Linked DNA regions of Sorangium aterium. The protein of the gene in region 2 binds, or shares a complex with, the protein of the main gene of each other region. Links are inferred from orthologs where the notes say so. Each region holds a gene or a part of one and is shown on either strand. Other genes may lie near its edges.

Region 1 (3,465 bases), on a different replicon or contig from region 2:
CCCCGCGCTGCGCGAGAGCGTGATGATGCTGGTGCGCGGCTTCCCGCTCCGCACCTATGTGGCCCAGGTGTTCGGCAACGCGGGCGACCTCCTCCAGGGGCGCCAGATGCCGTCGCACATGAGCGGGCGGCAGGTGAACCAGGTGTCCTGGTCGAGCTGCATCGGCCCGCAGCTCCCGCAGGCGGTCGGCGCCGCGTGGGCCGCGAAGCTGCGGCGCGACAGCACCGTGGTGGTGGGGTTCATGGGCGACGGCGCGACGAGCGAGCCCGATTTCCACAGCGCGATGAACTTCGCGGCGGTCTTCAAGGCGCCGTGCGTCATGATCTGCCAGAACAACCACTGGGCCATCAGCGTGCCGACGGACCGGCAGACGGCCTCGAGGACGATCGCCATCAAGGGGCGCGCCTACGGCGTCCCGTCGGTGCGGGTCGACGGCAACGACGTCATCGCCGTCTACCGCGCCGTCTCCGAGGCGGTCGCGCGGGCTCGTGACGGCGGCGGCCCCAGCTTCATCGAGGCGCTCACCTACCGCGTCGGCGCGCACTCCTCGAGCGACGACCCGAGCCGCTACAGGTCGCAAGAGGAGGTCGATCGCTGGACGGAGCGCGACCCGCTGCTGCGCCTCGGGCGCCACCTCGCCGGCCGCGGGCTCCTCGACGACGCCGCGGAGTCCTCCCTCGAGGCGGAGCTCAACGCCGAGATCGCCGCCGCCGTCGCCGAGGTCGAGGCGATGGGACCGCCTGCCCGGGAGACGCTGTTCGACGACGTCTACGCCGAGCTGCCCTGGCACCTGCGGGACCAGCGCGCAGAGCTCCTGCGCTCCCCGAAAGCGCCGGCGCACGGCGGCGGGCGCTGACCTCGGGGAGGGATTTCCCCTCGCTGCGAGGTCGTGTAAGCCCCCGGGCACCCAGGGACGGCTCGCGGGTGCGGGCGCGGCCTCAGGGCTGTCGGCGAGGGGCTTGCCTGACGAACCCCGGCGCCCCTAGTTCCAGTCTTCGAAGCGCACAAAAGGACAAGGATGAAGACCTACGACGCAATCGTGATCGGAGCCGGCCCCGGCGGTTACCCCTGCGCCATCCGGCTCGCTCAGCTCAAGCAGAAGGTGCTCTGCATCGAGAAGGAGAACGTCGGCGGCGTCTGCCTCAACTGGGGGTGTATCCCCTCCAAGGCGCTGATCTCCGCCGCGCATCTCTACGAGAAGTCGCAGGCCGGCGCCGCGATGGGCATCAAGGTCAGCGGCGTCGAGCTCGACGCCAACAAGATGCAGGACTGGAAAGAAGGCATCGTCAAGAAGCTCACCGGCGGCGTCGGGTCGCTGCTCAAGGGCAACGGCGCCGACGTGGTGAACGGCACCGCCACGGTCGTGGGGCCGAAGCGCGTGGACGTGACCCGGGCTGACGGCTCGGTGGAGCAGTTCGAGGCGACGAAGGCGATCGTGATCGCGACCGGCTCGACGACCATCGAGATCCCGACGTTCAAGTTCGACGGCGACACGATCATCGGCGCGAAGGAGGCGGTCAGCCTGCGCCGCGTCCCGAAGCGGCTGATGGTGATCGGCGGCGGCGTCATCGGCCTGGAGCTCGGCATGGTCTACCAGGCGTTCGGCGCCGAGCTCATCGTCGTCGAGGCGCTGCCGGAGCTGCTCACGGGCGTCGACCCCGACTGCACAAAGATCGTCGAGCGCAAGATCCTGAAGCGCGGCGGCACGATCCACAAGAACGCCAAGGCGCTCGGGTACGAGAAGCAGAAGGACGGCTCGGTCGGGGTGAAGATCCAGGCCGACGGCAAGGAGCAGACGATCGTCGTCGACACCGTGCTCGTCGCCGTCGGCATGCGGCCGAGCAGCAAGGGGCTCGGCCTCGAGAAGGTCGGCGTCACGGTCGATCAGCGCGGGTTCGTCCCGACGGACAAGTTCTGCCGCACCAACGTGCCCTCGATCTACGCCATCGGCGACGTCAGCGGGCCGCCCCTGCTCGCGCACAAGGCGACGAAGGAGGGCGAGATCGCCGCCGAGGTCATCGCGGGCCACAAGGCCGAGAAGGACTGGGTCGCGATCCCGGGCGCGATCTTCACCGATCCGGAGATCGCCACGGTGGGGCTCACCGAGGCGGAGGCGAAGGCGAAGGGCCTCGAGGTCAGCATCGGCAAGTTCCCGTTCTCGGTGCTCGGCAAGGCCATGGCCATGAACGAGACCGAGGGCTTCGTGAAGATCGTCGCCGACAAGAAGACGAAGCAGGTGCTCGGCGTCCACATCGTCGGGCCGGAGGCCAGCACCATGATCAGCGAGGCGTCCCTCTCGCTCGAGATGGCGGCCTTCCTCGAGGATCTCTCGCTCACGATCCACCCCCACCCGACCCTCGGCGAGTCGCTGATGGAAGCCGCCGCCCACGCCATGGGCGCCGCGATCCACATCGCAAATCGCTAGAGCGACGGTCACCCGCTTCGGATACGGGCCCACCTCGACGTTTTCGGTGCTCAGCGCACCGGAGTGCGCTTGCGCGCCGAAAACGCCGATCTGGGCCCGTCTCCTGTGCGGGAGACCGCCGCTCTGCTCTGCACTTAAGCAGAGGTGGGCGGAAACCGGTTTCGAGCACCGGAGCGCTCGAAACCAGCAGAGAGTTCCGGGAGGCGTGGAGTTCTCAGCCTTCCCGCCGCCCTTCGATTTTCGCGGCTTCTTGACGTGATGGCGGTCTACGTCAGTCGCGCATGAAATGGCACGTATACCCGGCCGGGTACTTCTCCAGGTACTTCTGGTGGTACTCCTCGGCGCGCGTGAACGGGCCGGCCTCCACGATCTCGGTGACGAGCGGAGCGCGCCACTTGCCGCTCTTGTCGACGCGCGCCTTCACCTCCTCGGCGATGCGGCGCTGCTCGGGCGTCGTGACGAAGATCGCTGAGCGGTACTGCGTCCCGACGTCGTTGCCCTGGCGGTTCCGCGTCGTCGGATCGTGCATGCGGAAGAACCACTTCTCGAGCAGCTCGGCATAGGACAGCTTCGCGGGATCGAAGACGATGCGCACCGACTCGGCGTGGCCCGTCGATCCGGTCTTCACGTCTTCATAGGTCGGCGCCTTCGTCCGGCCGCCGGCATAACCGACCTCCGTCTCGAGGACACCGGGGATCTGCCGGAGGAGCTCTTCCATCCCCCAGAAGCAGCCGCCCGCCAGGACGGCCGTCTCCAGCGTCGTCTGGCACCCAGGCGCCTCGCCCGGCGCCGGGACGGCGCAGGCGTTCGCGCTCGCTTGCTCCCTAGGCGCGCCGCCGCGGCCCTCGAACAGCGCCCGATAGGCGCCGTAACCCTCCGCCTCGAGGCGAGCCAGCGGGATGAAACGGAGGGACGCGGAGTTGATGCAGTAGCGCAGCCCTTCGGGCGCGGGCCCGTCCTCGAAGACGTGCCCGAGGTGCGAGTTGCCGGCCTTGGAGCGAACCTCCGTTCGGACCATCCCGTGGCCCCTGTCCGAGCGC
Region 2 (3,584 bases):
ACTTCATCTATCCCGCGTACGACCAGATCGTGTCCGAGCTGGCGAAGTACCGCTACCGCTCGGGGGGCGAGTACCCGTCCAAGCTGGTCATCCGGACGCCGTTCGGCGGCGGCATCCGCGGCGGGCACTACCACTCGCAGTCGCCCGAGGCGCAGTTCGTCCACGTGGCGGGCCTGAAGGTCGTGTGCCCGTCGAACCCGGCCGACGCGAAGGGGCTCCTGCTCTCGTCGATCCGGGACCCGGATCCGGTGCTGTTCTTCGAGCCGAAGCGCATCTACCGCGCCGCGAAGGGCGACGTCCCCGAGGGCGAGTACACGGTCCCGCTCGGCCAGGCGAAGGTGGTCCGGCCGGGCTGGCACGTGACGCTCGTGGTCTGGGGCGCAATGCTCTACGAGGCGCTCGACGCGGCGAACCAGGCGGCCGCGCAGGGCGTCGAGTGCGAGGTGATCGATCTGCGCACGCTGTGGCCGCTCGACATCGACACGGTGATCGAGTCGGTGAAACGGACGGGCCGGTTCATCGTGGTGCACGAGGCGCCGAAGAGCTGCGGCCTCGGGGCGGAGCTCGTCTCGCTGGTCAACGAGAAGGCGTTCCTCCACCTGGAGGCGCCGCCGCTCCGGGTCACGGGCTTCGACACCCCGTTCCCGTACACCCTCGAGAACGAGTATCTCCCCCTGTCCCATCGTATCCTTCCGGCGATCCTCGAGACGGCGAGGTACTGACGCATGGGCAAGTACGAGTTCAGGCTTCCGGACATCGGTGAGGGCGTCACCGAGGGCGAGATCGTGACCTGGCTGGTGTCGCCGGGCGACATGGTCGCCGAGGACCAGCCGATGGTCGAGGTGATGACCGACAAGGCGACGGTGACGATCACGTCGCCGCGCACGGGCCGCATCGTGGAGACGCGGGGCAAGGTGGGCGGGGTCGTCCCCGTCCACTCGGTGCTCGTCGTGTTCGACCTCGACGACCGGCCTGCGGCGGCGCCGCCCGCGTCGGGGGCGGGGGTGCGCCAGGGTGGCGCGAAGTCCGGGGCTGCGGAGCCGCCCGCGGCGGCGGCCGCGAAGTCCGGGGCTGCGGAGCCCGCGGCGACGGCGGTCGGCGACATCCGGGAGGACCTCCCGGGGATGAACCTGGTGGCGCCGGCGCGGTCCGCGTGGGCGAACGGCAGCATCGGCGCGGGCACGCGCGGGGCGGCCTACTTCAACGAGAAGCCGCTCGCGACGCCTGCGACGCGCAAGCTGGCGCGCGACCTCGGGGTCGACCTGCGGCGCGTGCCGCCGACCGGCCCGGCGGGCCGCGTGACGAAGGACGACGTGCGGGCGCTCGAGGCGCCCGAGGAGGCGGCCCCGGCGCTGCCGGAGGCGGCCCCGAGGCGGGGAGCGGGCGCGGCGGCCCCGGCGCTGCCCGAGGCGGCGCCGAGGCCCGGCCAGCTGGACGAGGAGCCGGGAGCGGCCCGACCCGAGGGAGAGCGCGGCCGGGGGTTGCCGACGGCGCCGGGCGACGAGCGCATCCCGCTGCGGGGCGTGCGCAAGCGGATCTTCGAGGCGATGTCGCGGTCGAAGCACACGGCGGCGCACTTCACCTTCGTCGAGGAGTGCGACGTCTCCGCGCTGAAGGAGCGCCGCGCGCGCCTGCGCCCGCTGGCCGAGAAGGCGGGCGTCAAGCTGACGTTCCTGCCCTTCTTCGTGAAGGCCGTTGTCGCGGCGCTCAAGAAGCACCCGACGTTGAACAGCGCGTTCGACGAGGCGACGCAGGAGATCGTCGTCAAGAAGAGCTATCATATCGGCATCGCGTCCGCGACCGAGGCCGGGCTCATCGTGCCTGTCGTGCGCGACGCGGATCGGCGGAGCGTGCTGGAGATCGCGCAGGAGATCGCGCGGCTCGGCGAGGACACGAAGTCGGGGCGGGTGAAGCCGGAGGATCTCGGCGGCTCGACGTTCACGATCACGTCGCTCGGCCAGCAAGGGGGGCTGTTCGCGACGCCGATACTGAACTTCCCCGAGGTCGCGATCCTGGGGATCCACCAGATGAAGCAGAAGCCGGTGGTGCGCGACGGGCAGATCGTCATCGGCGAGGTGATGCTGGTGTCGCTGTCGTTCGACCACCGGATCATCGATGGCCACGTGGGGGCGGCGTTCGCCTACGAGATCATCGGGTACCTGGAGGATCCGGATCGGCTGTTTTTGGAGATGAGCTGAGCAGAAGCCCGGCTGCCGGGCTGGTGCCGCTCAGGCTCGTCCCTGGTCGCGCGTGAGGTCGTGCCGAGCTGCCTGGCATCGCGCGCTGGCCTCTCTACCGTCCGGGTGCCCTACCGGGATCTCCCGGAGCACGCCCATCATACCGAGCGAGCTCGGCTCAAGACGAAGACGCGGTGACCACCAAGCTGCGCGCCGCCATCCAGACGCCCGTGCTGCTTGCAAAGGGGCGAAGGGCTTCGCTCAGCGCCCGCTCGAACGCGGGCTTGAGCGATGGGTCCGTGTCCGCCATGAAGCGGGCCGATGGCCCAATTTGCATCGAGTACTCCACTGCCTCGGCGATGTCTCGCGCCGCTCCCAGTTGAATCATCGTCTCGCGGGGTTCGATGTTCACGCGCTTGAAACCCGCAGCGCCGAGCACCTGCTGGACGAACGCGGGAGCGGAAAAGTAAAACGGCCCAGGCTGGCCGGGCTGCAGCAGCGCGGGCATCGGATGATCGGGCGAGACGCTGCGCGCCGCCATGAGCGGCACGTGAGCCCAGTCATTGCGCTCCAGCTCTTGCCAGCACACGAAAGCCAGGCGCCCGCTCGGTCGCAGGCTCTCACGCATCTCGCGGAAGGCCGCGACGGCATCTGGAAAGAACATCACGCCGAAGCGTGAGTAGATGGCATCGAACGGCACCTCGAAGGTCTGACGTGCAGCGTCTCCCAGGATGATCTCGACGTTGCCGAGGCCCGCTTGCGCGACGCGCCCGCGCGCAGCCGTCACCATCGGCTCCGATATGTCGACCCCGACGACCGCTCCCGTCGCTCCCACGCGGACCGCGAGCTCGATGCAGCTCTGGCCCGCGCCACAACCCACGTCGAGCACCCGCTCACCCGCTTGGAGCTGCAAGCGTTCCAGCGCCGGGCGCCCGAGGGGCTCCAGCTGCGCGTCAGTTTGCGCCTGCAACTTCACCCACGCTTGCCCGCTCGATTCTCGCCATGCGTCTTGAGCTTGCATCACGCCGTTTCTCTGCCGAAGAGGATATGCGCCCCGGCCGACCGAACGCAAGCCGGCTCGGCGCGGCAGCCAGGCGTTCGCATGGAGATGCCCTGGGGCACGTCGAAGACGTGGGCGGACGGAAGGATCCCTTGTCGCGCGGGGCCGGAACCGGCAACATCGCGCGCCGTGATCGCGATTCCCAAGACCCTCGAGGACGCGTTGCGCGACCGGTTCGTCGTGCCCTTCGTCGGCGCCGGCGTGTCCATGGCCGCGCTGGACCGGAACGGGAAGCGGATGTTCCCCAGCTGGGGAGACCTGCTCCTCGGGGCAGCCGCGCGCCTCCGCGAGGACGGCAAGCGGCCCGAGACCAACGTCGTGGAAGGGCTGCTGGAGAAGCGGGCGCC

What was found. Proteins that work in one complex are often made in the same cells at the same time.
Region 1: the proteins of POL72_RS35540 (region 2) and lpdA are in contact, whole or in part, in a crystal structure (PDB 1EBD), measured with the Geobacillus stearothermophilus proteins. The link is inferred for Sorangium aterium from one-to-one orthologs. Residues at the interface, in WP_033016211.1 of Geobacillus stearothermophilus: Ile130, Ala131, Met132, Pro133, Arg136, Arg140, Glu141, Asn155, Arg157; in WP_049624544.1 of Geobacillus stearothermophilus: Pro340, Ser341, Asp344, Tyr345, Arg403, Asp406, Val408, Glu431, Ala432, Gly433, Asp438.

Annotation. Positions count from the first base shown.
Region 1 is NZ_JAQNDK010000005.1:391,484-394,948, forward strand. The notes cover bases 380-3,221. They hold lpdA (dihydrolipoyl dehydrogenase), read left to right. Parts: upstream 380-1,018; coding sequence 1,019-2,425; downstream 2,426-3,221. Other genes in these bases: POL72_RS39750 (thiamine pyrophosphate-dependent dehydrogenase E1 component subunit alpha), read left to right, coding at 380-856; POL72_RS39760 (bifunctional methionine sulfoxide reductase B/A protein), read right to left, coding at 2,697-3,221. Outside these bases: more of POL72_RS39750, read left to right, coding at 1-379; more of POL72_RS39760, read right to left, coding at 3,222-3,465. UniProt on the Escherichia coli protein: Lipoamide dehydrogenase is a component of the glycine cleavage system as well as of the alpha-ketoacid dehydrogenase complexes.
Region 2 is NZ_JAQNDK010000004.1:1,091,715-1,095,298, reverse strand. The notes cover bases 1-2,961. They hold POL72_RS35540 (dihydrolipoamide acetyltransferase family protein), read left to right. Parts: upstream 1-725; coding sequence 726-2,198; downstream 2,199-2,961. Other genes in these bases: POL72_RS35535 (class I SAM-dependent methyltransferase), read right to left, coding at 2,356-2,961; POL72_RS35545 (alpha-ketoacid dehydrogenase subunit beta), read left to right, coding at 1-722. Outside these bases: more of POL72_RS35535, read right to left, coding at 2,962-3,198; POL72_RS35530 (SIR2 family protein), read left to right, coding at 3,367-3,584.